Regions from separate parts of the Priestia sp. YIM B13489 genome, predicted to be linked through region 1. Evidence: riboswitches for the same ligand, from Rfam matches in the RefSeq annotation. Region 1 holds a riboswitch; the other holds the start of a gene.
The links. A riboswitch is a leader RNA that binds a small molecule or an ion and turns the genes downstream of it on or off. The one in region 1 is predicted to bind ZMP and ZTP.
Positions count from the first base shown of each region.

Region 1 (7,467 bases):
ATACCCACGGAATCGCTCGCAAGTCTTCAAAGCGATCACTTCCTTTTCGACTCATTGGACGTGACCCAATATTTAAAGCCCCCAGCTCAGGAAGAGGTGTAGCTTGTTTAAAATACGTTAAAAAGTCTGGATCTTTGAAAACAAGCTCTTGATACTTACGTAAAGAAGCAGTTGAAATCTCGTCCATTGTTTCTTCCCATTCATGTGTACGAATATCACATTGTTCAGCTTCTTGAGAAACATTTGCTGCCGCTGTAAGAAGAGCTGAGACCGCTTGTTCAAGGCTTCGGTAGGCAATGTCATATAAAGCATATCTAGAAGAAAGAACTTCTCCTTGCTCTGTAATTTTCACACCGTCTCCTAGCGTCTCAACAGGCTGAGATAAAATGCTTCGGTTTAACGGTCCACCTCCTCGGCCTAGTGAGCCGCCTCGGCCATGGAAAAACTTCAGACGAACTTGATACTTCCTCGCCATATCGTGAATTTCCTGCTGCGCTTTATAGAGCTTCCAATTAGCAGTAAGCGTTCCTCCATCTTTGCTTCCATCTGAGTAGCCAAGCATAATTTCCTGCAAATCCTGCTGTTTCCTTAAGTGCTCACGATAAAAATCTAATTGAAATAGCTGTTCCATGATTTTAGGACCCGCTGTGAGATCATCAATCGTTTCAAGCAGCGGAGCTATATTTAACTTACTTTCAATGCGGCCATCTGCATGAAGGCGGTAAATACCCGCTTCTTTGGCCAGTACCATAACTTCTAACAAGTCACTTGCAGTCTGGGTCATACTGATTAAGTAGACTTCAATAGATCTTTCTCCAAATTCTTTATGTGCTCGATGAATCATGTTAAATACTTCAATTACTTGCTGCGTTTCTTTAGAGTAATTCTCTACAAACGATATCACAGGTCTTGGGTCTTGAAGAACTTTACCTAGCAGCTCAACTTTTTTCTCTTCCGTTAACGCTGAATAATCTTCAGCTAAAGAAACAGCATGGAAAATTTCTTTGATTGCCGCTTCATGTTCCCCGCTGTGATTACGGATATCAAGCGTTGCTAAATGAAAACCAAACAGCTCAACTTGGCGAATTAACTTACATAAGCTTTTTAAATGATAATCCTGAGGCTGGTGCTTTTGCAAGCTATCTTTGATTAGAAATAAATCATGTAGAAGTTCTTCCGACCTTTGATAGCCTGCTTCCGATTCTCCAACTAAATTTAATTTATGAAGCATAATCGTAAGCTTGCAGCGATATACCTCGTGTTTGATTCTCCATCGCTTTTTCTCAGGCAGCAGCGATATTTCTTGATTAATAGAATCAAGAAGATTATCTGAAACTGCGACTCTTTTTGTAGACTGACTTAACCTTTGTCTCAATTGAGTAAGCGACTCTTTATATTTACGAATAGCTAACTTCCTTTGTTTGACAAGCGTTTGCCACGTTACTTTAGGAGTTACGTTTGGATTTCCATCTCGGTCTCCGCCAATCCATGAACCAAATCGAAGAATATTAGGCACCTTCCAATTTTCTTCAGGGTAATTCTCCTGCAATGAATTTTCCAACTCCTGATGAAGTTGAGGAAGCACTTCAAATAACGTTTCATCAAAATAATATAATCCATTGGATACCTCATCCATTACCGTCGGCTTGCGATCTCGCAGTTCATTTGTTTGCCATAAAATTAATACTTCGCTAAACAGTCTTTCTTCAATTTCCGTACGTTCACGTTTTGTTAACGTTGGATTATCCAAGTTTTTTAGAAGCTCAGCCATTCGTTTATGAATATCAAGGACACTTCGTCTAGTCGCTTCTGTTGGATGAGCAGTGATGATGAGCTCTAGAGATAGAGTTTGAAGCAAGTTAGCAATTACGTCTGGCGCCACGCCATTATTTTTAAGCGAAACAACGGCACTTTCCAATGAGCCCGGCTGCATAATAGAATCTTCTTGCTGCTGATATTCGCGTCTGCGACGAATTCGATGATTTTGCTCTGCAATATTAACTAAATGAAAATAAACTGCAAACGCCCGAATAACCTGCTCGCGCATCGGCTGTTCAAGAGTAACGATTTCATTTTTTATTTCTTTATAGATAACTTCATCTTTGTTTTCTCTAAGTGATTTTGCTACTTCGCGTATTTTTTCTACTTTGCTGAGCAGTTCCTCTCCACCTTGGTGAACCAGAACTTTCCCTAACAATTGACCGAGAAACTTTACATCACGGCGCAGGGCAGTGCTGCTGTTTTGTCTTTCTGCTGCTTCTACTGTTACCATTAGACACGACACCTTCCTTTATAAATGTTGTACTTTTTAAACTTTTTAGAAAATTATATTAAATTCATATTACCATGAACGAAAATAAATTTCATATAATTTTATTTCCTCCTCTCGTTCAGGAGAGGAGATTCATCAAATATAAAAGAGAGGTTAAGACATAACTAAATGAATCCAATCTAAAGACGAACAAATGGGATATATAAGTCGAACCGCTTGTGACACCGCAGTTGATTTCTGTGCAAGATTTTGCTTTCCGCAGGTGGCCGATGAGCCTCCTCGTCTCTTTCGCTTTTCCCCCCTTAGTCTTCCTCTTGCCCTCCAATCAGCTGCTAGAAGGAACGAAACAGATGAAACCTACGTTTACCATAACAAAAAAAACGAACCACTAATCAAACATGTTGATCACTGGTTCGTTTTTCATTTGAGCTAAAACACTTTTCTTTTGTCTCGGCCTCTCTTTTATGCTACCAAGGTTGTCCTAAATCCAATACCGAGGCTAGTTCATTGCTTTTTTTACGCACTTGTTTACGCGTGGTAGCGCGATCTGCCCCCGTTTGAAACAGGTATTTTTCTTCTTCTGTTTCTGGAATAAGCTCCGGTACTGCGCGGGGCTTTCCATCATCATCCATTGCCACAAAAGTTAAAAATGATGTAGCTGCAATTTGACGCTCCCCGGTTTTTAAATTTTCTTTAATCACTTTCACAAACACTTCCATGGATGAACGACCTGCCCATGATACGTATGACTCCAAACATACAGAATCCTGAGGCGTAATAGGGTGCAGAAAATGAATAGAGTCTGCTGAAGCTGTCACACACTCTGTACGACTGTGACGATAAGCTGAAATGGACGCAATCATATCAATATCACTCATTAACTTTCCGCCAAATAACGTATTGTGATTATTAATATCATTAGGAAAAATGCGGCTCGTTCGAACTGCCTTTGTATCTTTACAATAATTTGCTTTCATTAGTAAGAACCTCCATTGATGCCTATCATAATAAGAATAAAAGAATGAATGAACCTATACTAGCATATTTTGATAAATTTAGCTTTACAAAAAGCTCGTTGATTTATTTACAGAAAACAAAAAAGAGAAGAAAAATTCTTCTCTTTTTTGTCTATCGAATATAGCTTGATCCAAACGTTTTACCTAAAGAATCACTGTATAGGTCACTTGATTTTACAGTCCATTTCTCATCTTCTTTCACCATAAAAATTCGTAGGGGACGCCTTCCTTCTTTCGTTTCTAATTCATTTACAATATCTTTGAATTTAGAAGCCACAAACTCTTCAGAGTGTTCTGTATCGTAATCTTTCGTTTCATCTGTGTATGCTCGCTTAAGCTGCGATACGTATGAATATAAGTCTGATAAATCAAGAGTAGTGTACTCCACTTCTACTACGGCTTTATTATTTGCATTCGCAATCACATTTGTTTTCACGCTTGCTTTTTCTTTTAAAACATCTTTATACATGTTAAAAAAATCTTTTTTTGCTTTGTCGGTTAAACTGTTAGAAAACGCACCTTTTAATTCCTCATTAAACGCTTTTTTCTGTTCTTCTATGACAGCTGTTTTATCTGCTGTTACATATTTATCATAGTCTACGTTTTCTTTGTTTAAGTAAAGGACTTCTGTGTAAGCTTGCAGAGCTTTTTCTGGGTCTTGCAGCTTATTATAGCTTTTGGCGTATTTTTTCGTATCCAGTGTTAATGTCACTTCGTCGATTTCTTCATCATAATCAGATGATTTTGGCTGAAGCCCAATTTTGTACTTTTTATCTTTTTTGACTTCAAAGACAAATGTTAATTTTTTTTGCTTTCCAGCGCCAATCTTGTCAGATGCACTGCTTTCTAGTCCAAGCTCACGACTGTTCACTCCCGTTTTTGGAGACAGCTGTTCATCTCCTTCGTATAAATACACACCGTCATAATCTGATAAAGATATACTGTTTTTGGATACATTTTTCACTTTTAAATCAACTTTCAACAGCCCTTTTTCTTCACTTGTAGCTCCTTCATCACTATCTACTAAAATGTAAGAAGCGCTGTCAATGGATGCTTCAATCGTCTTATTTTTAGCCGAAGTGGATCCTCCCGTTTCCTTAGAACTGTTGCAAGCCGCTAATACTAGCATAAGTACAAAAGCCAAAGCCAAAACATTCATTTTTTTCACAGCTTCCCAATCCCCTTTATTTTGTTTTTTTAGAACTTTATCCCAAATAAAGGTTCCCCCTGTATAAATACTTAAACCTTAAAATCTATATTTTTTACAATATTTTGATAAAAACTAAGTCTAAATTCTCCACTGACCTAAATAAAAAAACACGAGCACGGGCTCGTGTTTTTTTATTTAGATTTAAAATTTTCTTGATTGATTTGTTCAGCTTCTTTCATATATCGGTTAGATTTGCCGCTTTTAATTCCCCAGTAATAAAAAGCTAATGATACGCAAGCAATCACTAGCATATCCCATCCGAAAGGCAAAATATTTTTGCCTCCGAATTTTTCGCTTCCTATGTAGGAAATAAAAATCATGCACGCTAAATAGATAAGCATCCAAGCCCCGGTTAAAAATTCTTTTTTAAAGCCCACCCATTTATTTTTCGCTTGGTAATAAAAATAAACAGGCAGGCCAATTGCCATAATAAAGATCACTTCACCTGTAAGTGGCCACCTTGCCCAGTAAAGCGTCAAGGAAGCAAAAACGAAGCCGCATGGCGCAATAACTGATGCCCCTTTTAAATAAAATGGACGGTAAAAGTGTGAAGCCGTTTTTCTTAATGTTATAAGCGCTACAGGACCCATAATATAAGAGATAAGCGTCGCTACTGAGATCACTTCTGCTAAGACACCCCATCCTCTAAATAAAAAGAGAAACAAGAAGCAAGCTGCTAAATTCAGCCACATAGCTGGGCGCGGGACATTGTAAAGTGGATGAAGAGTACCAAATATCTTTGGCAAGTATCCATTTTGCTGCATCCCGTATAACATTCTAGAAGTAGTTGCCGTATATGTAGCACCTGTGCCGGAAGGAGAAACAAATGCGTCTGCGTATAACACAATTGTTAGCCAGTTAATTCCAAGCGCAATCGCTAAATCAGCAAAAGGAGAATTAAAATTCAAATGATTCCATCCATCAGCAATTGATGACGGACTTACTGCTCCGATAAAGACAATTTGCAATATAATGTATACAATTCCTGCAATAAAAATTGAACCAATTACAGCTATCGGAATCGATTTATTAGGTGATTTTGCTTCTCCTGCCATATTTACAGGACTTTGAAACCCATTAAATGCAAACACAATACCTGATGTTGCCACTGCCGTTAAAACACTGGCCCACCCATAAGGGGCAACCCCATGCTCACTTGAAAAGTTTCCACTATGAAAACCAGCGAAAAATAAAGCCCCTGCCGTTAAACCAGGAATAATTAATTTAACAATCGTAATAAATGAGTTTGCTTTCGCAAAGAGATTTACCGTCCAATAGTTCACAAAAAAGTAAACGAATAATAACAAAGACGCAACTGCCAACCCCTTGGACGTTAAAATGCCATTGTCTACCAATTCATGAGTCCAGCGAGCCCACTTCCACGGCCAAGTACTCATATATTGCACAGATGCAATAGCCTCCACTGTTATCGTTGAAGCGATTGAAATCCAGTTAGCCCAAGCAGCCAAAAAACCAATAAATGATCCGTGTGAATACTGAGGATATTTAACCATCCCTCCTGCTTGTGGAAACATCGCGCCCAGTTCAGCATATGATAGGGCAATGGTCAAAATAACCACCATTCCAATAACCCATGAAAAAATAGCCGCGGGTCCCGCAATTTGAGCTGCTTTCCATGCTCCAAACAGCCACCCTGAACCGATAATCGAACCTATGCCTGTCATGGTTAAAGCAAATGTTCCCATCTTCCTTTGCATATTGCTCATCCAAATCTACTCCTCTTCCCTAGGAAAATAAAAAAAACACTTGCGGAATTTTCTCAAGTGTTTGCCCAGGCGCGCGGCTTATACGCTATATGCTCCCCCATGGTCATCCATGTTGCGCCAGTCACATATAGGAATATATTTTTTATCAGTATATAACATTCATTTCTATTACTCAATACACAAAAATGTTTACATTACTTTTATAAAGATAATAAATTATTCGTAAAATTCCGAATAAAACTTCTGAAATCTCTTTTTAATTACAAAAAACAACTAAAATCCTAACCTTTCTTGTTGTTTGATTCTTTTACTCCACGAGCAGATTACCTTATAAAAATTATATTAATATATAATATTCATTTACATAATAAGAATTAACAGCTATATATCCATAGAATTCTTGCACTAGACCCTTTACTTATATACAATATGAAGAAAAGATACTAAAGTGAACTGCCCACCGCTTAGCTACGCTTGAAGTGGGAGACTTCTTTTAGGAAAACGTTAAAACCTACATATCATGCACTTCGCAACAAATGAAGTACTTCGAGCAAACTTCTCTGTTTACGCAAGCGCAAAACAGGGAAAATTACGAAAAAAGATTGTTAGAGGGATGCTTATGAATTATGCAAATGTAAAAGTTCTTTATTTTGATGACGACGGAACCATTCCAAATCACCCTCGTCTTCCAGTTTTGTTGTATGAACACGTATTTATTAGTAAGAAAGAGAAAGTGGAGAGCATTTTTAATTCTCACAACTGGAAAAACAGCTGGGTAGGCGGCATACATGATTTTCACCATTACCACAGTAATTCTCATGAAGCACTAGGTGTAATTAGCGGATCTGCACGTTTAAAACTAGGTGGACATATGGGGGAAAATATCGTGGTGCATGCTGGCGATGTGCTCGTACTTCCTGCAGGAACAGGGCATATGCGTCTGCAGTCAACTGCTGATTTTAAAGTGGTTGGAGCTTATCCAGAGGGCATGGATTACAATTTAAGAACAGGAAAACAAACTGATCGCCCTCACGTATTTGATGAAATTGCACAAGTACCTATTCCTACAACAGATCCTGTTTATGGCGACAAAGGACCACTGACAGAGTGGTGGAACTAGACAAGCACTTATTGTCTAGTTTTTTTATTTGCTCTGTTTTATTCTTTCCATGAATCTCTATTTGAACATACAAATTCTTTTCTTATGATGCAATAGCAATATACTTTATCTCAGCGAAATAA
Region 1 covers NZ_JBHZOQ010000053.1:4,518,643-4,526,109, forward strand. Annotated here, with positions in the region: gene ppc (phosphoenolpyruvate carboxylase) at 1-2,272, opposite strand, end outside; gene ACFX4W_RS29110 (acyl-CoA thioesterase) at 2,740-3,249, opposite strand; gene ACFX4W_RS29115 (DUF5105 domain-containing protein) at 3,401-4,447, opposite strand; gene ACFX4W_RS29120 (glutamate/serine transporter AimA) at 4,630-6,225, opposite strand; ZMP/ZTP riboswitch at 6,282-6,360, opposite strand; gene ACFX4W_RS29125 (cupin domain-containing protein) at 6,746-7,345, shown strand.

Region 2 (7,467 bases), 3.2 Mb from region 1:
GTATTTCTATATGCTATGAGAATGAAGGAATTGATATGAGGTAAACACCATGTAAAAACAGCCCTAACTTTTCTAAGTTAGGGCTGTAACACTAAAATATGATGGGAACCAAATTAGATAATACGACTTGTAATAATTCCTTCAATTTGACCGATTTTTTCTTCTAGCTCAGGCACAATCTCGTCACTTACTTGATTGTCAATATCGATCATTGTATACGCATATTCACCGCGGCTTCTGTTCACCATATCTGCGATGTTTAAATTGTAGTTTGAGAATACTTGCGTAAGTTGTCCTACCATATTCGGCACGTTGTGATGGAAAGCAGCTACGCGTTTTTTCCCAGTGTAAGGAAGAGATGCATTCGGGAAGTTCACTGAGTTTTTAACGTTTCCTGTTTCTAAGAAATTTTTCACTTGACGTGCTGCCATTACCGCACAGTTTTCTTCTGATTCTTGAGTTGATGCCCCTAGATGAGGAATTGGCACAACATTTTTCATGTTCAAGACATTTTGATTTGGGAAATCTGTAATGTATCTTCCAACTTTTCCACTTTCAAGAGCAGCTTTCATATCTTCTTCGTTTACAAGCTCACCGCGTGAGAAGTTCAAAATATGAACATCAGGTTTCATGATGCTAAACGTTTCTTTATTGAAAACACCTTTTGTATCGTCCGTTAATGGAACGTGAACCGTAATATAGTCAGATGCTGCAAATAGTTCTTCTAGAGACATTGCACGCTGTACGTTGCGAGACAAATTCCAAGCTGTATTAACAGAAATGAATGGATCAAAACCAATTACGTCCATATCTAAATCAAGCGCATCGTTTGCTACAAGAGCACCAATTGCACCTAAACCAATAACGCCTAACGTTTTACCTTTGATTTCTTTCCCAACAAACTGTTTTTTACCTGCTTCAACTAACTTAGGAATTTGATCACCTTGGCCATCCAATCCTTTTGTCCATTCAACTCCAGCAAATAAGTTACGAGAAGAAGCCATAATTGTAGTTAAAACCATTTCTTTTACTGCGTTTGCATTAGCTCCTGGCGTATTAAATACAACGATACCTTGCTCCGTGCAAGCGTCCACCGGTATATTATTAACCCCTGCTCCAGCTCGTGCAATAGCTTTTAAATTTTGGTCAAATGCCATGCTGTGCATGTTAAAGCTACGCACGACAATCGCATCTGGACTTTCGCTGTCGTTGTCAATTTGATAACCTTCTTGATTAAAAACATTTAGACCTTTTTGTGCAATGTTGTTTAATGTTTTGATTGTTTGTACTTTTTTTAATGTTAATGTGCTCATTTTGTACTCTCCTCTGATTATCATCGTAGTTTTACATGTTTTTACCTTTGGATAAAGGAACTTCATTTTTAATTTTTTAAAAAGTCTGGTTTTTTAGCCTACATATGTGATAACTTCTATATCCTCTCCCCCTAAACAGAAAGAGGTAAGAGATATGTATTAATCCCTTACCTCTGCCCAGGCGAACGGCTACGTCACTATATGCTTCCTCACGGTTATCCGCGTTTCGCCAGTCACATATAGTCTTTGAAATTAAGTATATTCTAGCAAACTCTTTCAGAACGTTCAACCTTTTTTTAAAAGTTTGCTTTTTTCAGTCTAATTTTTAATCTCTTTAGCGAATCTCCTAATATATTGACAAATACCCTAATACATGTTAAATAAGAAGAGTGATTAGCACTCTATCCACTCAAGTGCTAATTGTTTTATAAGCCCTATTTGGAAAGGAGAATTTCTTATGTCAAAAAAAGAATTCAAAGCTGAATCAAAGCGATTATTAGAGATGATGATTAATTCCATCTATTCTCAAAAAGAAGTATTTTTGAGAGAACTTCTATCAAATTCAAGTGATGCAATCGATAAAATTTATTACAAAGCCTTAACAGACGACTCCTTGCGTTTTAACAAAGAAAGCTATTACATAAAAGTAACACCAGATAAAACTAACCGTACCTTAACCATTACGGATACTGGAATTGGCATGACGCAAGAAGAGCTTGAAAGCAGCTTGGGCACAATTGCGCGAAGCGGTTCCCTTGCGTTTAAAAACGAAAATGAAACAAAGGACGGGCACACGATTATCGGCCAATTCGGCGTTGGGTTTTACGCAGCGTTCATGGTGGCAGATGTCGTGACCGTGATTAGTAAAGCGTTAGGCAGCGATGAAGCCTATAAATGGGAATCTACTGGTGCTGATGGCTATACAATCGAACCTTGCGAAAAAGAAACGGTTGGGACTCAAATTATTTTAAAAATTAAAGAAAATACAGAAGATGAAACATATGATGAGTATCTAGAAGATTATCGTTTAAAAGAGATTATTAAAAAGTATTCAGACTTTATCCGCTACCCGATTAAAATGGACATAACGGAAAAACGTCCTAAAGAAGGTTCTGATAACGAGCTAGAAGATTATACAGAAGAGCAAGTTATCAACAGTATCGTACCGATCTGGAAGAAAAATAAAAATGAATTGACTTCAGAAGACTATGAGCAGTTTTATTCAGAAAAGCGCTACGGATTTGATAAACCGCTCACTCACCTTCATATTAATGTGGATGGAACGATTCGCTACAATGCCATTTTATTTATTCCAGAAAATAGTCCGTTTGATTACTACTCAAAAGAATTTGAAAAAGGGCTTGAACTGTATTCAAACGGCGTCTTAATTATGAATAAATGTGCAGATCTTCTTCCAGATTACTTTAGCTTTGTAAAAGGTATGGTAGATTCTGAAGATTTATCTCTTAATATTTCACGTGAAATTTTGCAGCAAGACCGACAGCTTCAGCTGATTGCCAAAAACATCGGCAAGAAAATCAAAAATGAATTAAAAAGCTTACTTAAAAACGAACGTGAAAAGTACGAGAAGTTTTATGAATCATTTGGCCGCCAGCTGAAGTACGGTGTTTACAGTGACTTTGGCAGCAACAAAGACGTATTAAAAGACCTGCTTTTATTCTATTCTTCTACAGAGAAAAAGCTCGTAACACTAGACGAATATGTATCGCGCATGCCTGAGGATCAAAGGTATATCTATTATGCATCAGGCGAATCGTACGACCGAATTGAAAAGCTTCCTCAAGCAGAATTGGTTGCAGATAAAGGTTACGAAATTCTATATTTTACAGAAGATATCGATGAATTTGCGATTAAAATGTTAATGACGTACGAAGAAAAAGAATTTAAATCTGTTTCAAGCAGTGACTTAGGGATTGAAGCAGAAGAAGAACAGCTCAATGAGTCTGAGGAAAGAGAAAATAAAGAGCTATTTGACTATATGAAAAAAGCTTTGGGGGGAAAAATAGGAGATGTGCGCGCGTCTAAACGTTTAAAAACACATCCCGTTTGCTTATCAGCTGATGGTGAAGTAACGATTGAAATGGAGAAAATTTTAAGTGCTATGCCTGACAATCAGCATGTAAAAGCAGAAAAAGTGTTAGAAATTAACGTAAATCATGATGTATTCGCTTCTTTAAAAGATGCATTTGAAAATGATAAAGGGAAATTAGACCTTTATACAAATTTATTATATAACCAAGCTCTTCTAATTGAAGGCTTATCTATTAGTGATCCCGTTAAATTCACAAATGATATTTGTAAAATCATGATATAAAAATCAGGCGCAGAATCATTCTGCGCCTGATTATATGTATGGCATAATAAAAGTAGTTATATAGTAAGAAGCGATAAAAATGGGTACGGGCAGTTCTTCTGTTACTCTTATTGAGTGTTTGCCTTCTTTAAAATGAAAAAGGTCTGATTTAAACTCTGCGACTTTTTCTCTTTTTTGATTAAAAATACACGCTTCCTCTATAGCTTCATGACTGCTTAACATGTAGACGTTATTTCCCCATCTAATTTCTTGTGCTCCTCCGTTTTTAATTAGTCCTTTACCTAATAGATGCCCCACTGTTTTTCCATTTTCTTTTATCACCCACCGGTGTTTTTTCACGTGATCAATAAACACCGTTCTTCCTTCCCATTGAACTTGTAAATGTACCTTTAAGCCGCAGGAAAAGATAGGAAACCAAGAAATAGAATCTAACACTGGAAGTCCATCACGAGTTAAAAAATCAATACTTTTCGTCCACATATTTTTATGCATTCTCTTAAGCTGTCCGACGTTTTCTCCATTTTCATTTGTAACTGCTACGGTCTTTCCCGCTGATTTAAAATAGGGAAGGTAAAAAATATATTCTTGCATATAGGCCTCCAAAGATTCTGCACTTCATATTAATAGCGTGTATGTACATAGTTATGTTTCTATGTTTCTATATTTCATTTGTTTCTTTTGATTTCTCCCTTTGTTTAAATTGGTTTTGATTTTCTTTTAAATGCTTTAGTAAAGCAACAATCAAGAAACTAACAATCACAAGAAGAAGCCAAGAGCTAATTTTACTTATATGAACCATTGTCCACTGCTGCTGTTGATCTGGATACTGCCATGCCCCGAAAAATGTTGCGATATTTTCAGCGATCCAAATGAAAAAGCCAATCAGTACAAAAGACAATACTAAAGGCATGCGATATGTACGTTTGTTAACCGTAAAATATACAAAAGTTCGATAAAAAATAAGTAAAGTAAAAAGTTTTAAAAACCAGCGGAAGTCGTAAATAAAATGATGCGTGAAAAAATTAAGGTAAATAGCCATACTTAGTATACTGACAATCCACGTAGAAGGCCAATTCGTAAGCTTTAATTCAAGCCTTCTCCACACTTGGCACATGTAGCTAGCTACACTAGCATACATAAATCCGCTGTACAGTGGAACTCCCCAGACTTTAGTGAAAGCTTTTTCTGGATAGCTCCATGAGCCCATATGAACTTTGTAGAGTTCTAACGCTAGTCCAATTAAATGAAATACTGCGATGACTTTTACTTCATCAAGCGTTTCTCGTTTAAACATCACCATTAAAACTTGAGTTCCTAGACAGACTAATAAAATAAGGTCATATCTAGAAATAAACGGTACTTCAATTATTTTTGTCATAGCCAACGTAAGAAAAATGATAACAGGAAAAACACAAGATTTTGCTTGTTCTAAACCAAAATAGATTAATTGATTCATTGTAACATCCTATCTTTATAGTATTCCTTAGTATTTTCACAGAAATGATTCCTTGAAAATTATTGCAGATTTTTAAAATTTATTCAATAAGCATCTCCGCTGTTTTGGTAACTAAACTATCATACCCAGCGGAGATTCGTTTCCTCCGTTAACTTTTCAAAAAATCGGTTACTCTCTGTACATAGCGCTCTTTATCGTAAGATAAGTACAGATAACTGGTTAACTGTACAGGCTCCCCAAAGAAAAAACGTTCGTACAGTGTTTCCCTTGTGCCAAACGGACTCATAGTTAAATCCCACGCTAGTCGAAAAAGCTTAATACGATCTTCTGCCCCTCTCGATTTAGCTTGCAAATAACGCGTAATATCTTCTTTAACCAATGAGCGGCACGTATTTTCTGTTGGTATTGCCATTAGTCCGCTTGCACCTAAAAGCTGGATAATCTCTGTAAAGGTAGGATATGTTTTTGAAAATATATTTGCGGCAATACGAAGTGTAGTTTCATTTGGACGCATGTATCCCCATGGATCAATCTCCGCTTCTTCTTCTGCTTTCATCACGAGAGCTTTCATCGTTTCTAACGCAATAATAAGCTCCGTTGCTTTTTCTCGTACATGCGGATAGTCTATAATGTTAATGGTTTCAATCAGAGATTGTACAATCCCTAATACAAACTCTGTTTTGACAATTCTCCTTGAAGTTACTTGATGCAGAGCAAAAGCTGAGAAGGAACTAGAAGCAAGGAATGTATTTGATACGTCTACATTTTCATAGAAAAACACGCGGTTCCATGGTACTAATACATGGTCAAAGACAACAATTGTATCCATTTCTTCAAATCTAGAACTTAATGGATAATCAAACGCCGAATCTTTTCCTGCAAATGATTCTCTACAAATAAATTTAATTCCTTTTGTATTACTTGGAATCGAAAAAGCAAATCCTTTTTCTTTTCCCTGAATGCCCGCTGAAGACAGTACGAGCAGCTCATCCGTCATTCCACCCTGTGTAGCAAGCAGTTTCGCGCCTTGAATAACGATTCCCTCATTGTTTTTATCAATTATTTTTGCTGCTATCGGTTCGTCATTTTGCTCGTAATAAAATTGGATTCGATTGACTTGAGGATCGATGAATGTATGAGTGAGCGATAAATCGTGCTCTCTTACATATTCATAATAAGAAATGATGTTTTCAGGAAAGCAGTTTTCTGTTCCTCTCAGGAGTTCTGCAGAGGATGCAAAAGCCATCAATACGGTATTCATATAATCCGGACTTCTTCCCATCATACCATGGGTTAATTGCGCCCATTGCTGAGTCATCTCTCGTCGTTTTTTTAACTCTTCTTTTGTTGTAGGCTGTAAATAAGATGTACCAAAAAAATCCTCAGAATCCGGGGATTGGTATGTCATGATATCTTTAATTTTTTTATCATGCTGAAAATCATAAAGTTTAGCTTGACTGTTAATGGCTCCTTTAAAAGCCGGATGTTCTGATATATTGCCTGTTACGAGCTTGCCATCAACCCATACATTTGCTTTTAATTGATTAATTCTCTCTACGTATTGCTTCCCATTAATTGCTGACATACTCCCACTCCCAGACTTTCGATAAATATTTTTACCTATTGCATTTTTATCATATTACGATGTCTTTTCCATGTTTCCTTCATACATCACAGCTTTGAGCACAAAAAAAGAAGGTCACAGTAACCTTCTTTTTTATAATTTATTTATATTGAATATCATTTCTTAGGGATTCAACTTTATTTAATGCTTGGTCAATATCCGGCTCTTCAACATTAAAGTGAGCAAGTGCATCGTGAAGATGCTTAGCAATTGCATTAAAATGTTCGGGTTGAATATTCATATTTGCATGTGCTTTGGCCATCGACTTTCCTGAATATTGATTCGGTCCACCTAGGGCAAAGCTTATAAATTTGGCTTGATGTCGACGCTGTTTATCCATATCCGTATGCTCGAAAAAGTGTCTGACCGTTTCATCTTTTAACACGAGCTCAGAATAAAAATAATCAACTACTTTTTCAATAGCTTCTTGTCCTCCCACTTTTTCATACAATGTTTGTTCCAAAACAATTCCTCCTTTTGTACCTTTCCCCATTATTACCCAATAGAAGTGTTCATATTCTTTAAAAGGCTTCTTTATGGAAATTCGTTGTCCCCATGTTTTATTCCTCTTCCACATAAAGAATAAAATGTAAAGAAGTGAACACAATGTAAAGGAATTGTAGAAGCTGCATGTAACATCTTTCGTTACTGGGCTTTAGGAATCATTACATTTTGATAAGCACTTATCTAGTACACGTAAGTATAAGCCGGCACGCCTTTTACTCCTACTCGGCATGAA
Region 2 covers NZ_JBHZOQ010000053.1:1,341,409-1,348,875, reverse strand. Annotated here, with positions in the region: gene ACFX4W_RS12735 (phosphoglycerate dehydrogenase) at 114-1,313, opposite strand; ZMP/ZTP riboswitch at 1,482-1,560, opposite strand; gene htpG (molecular chaperone HtpG) at 1,771-3,648, shown strand; gene ACFX4W_RS12725 (tubby C-terminal domain-like protein) at 3,679-4,239, opposite strand; gene ACFX4W_RS12720 (DUF817 domain-containing protein) at 4,307-5,104, opposite strand; gene hpaB (4-hydroxyphenylacetate 3-monooxygenase, oxygenase component) at 5,253-6,689, opposite strand; gene ACFX4W_RS12710 (group I truncated hemoglobin) at 6,829-7,191, opposite strand; gene ACFX4W_RS12705 (SMP-30/gluconolactonase/LRE family protein) at 7,416-7,467, opposite strand, start outside.
Region 2: it holds a riboswitch for ZMP and ZTP, as region 1 does, so the genes downstream of both, ACFX4W_RS12735 (phosphoglycerate dehydrogenase) here and ACFX4W_RS29120 (glutamate/serine transporter AimA) in region 1, are expected to answer to the same signal.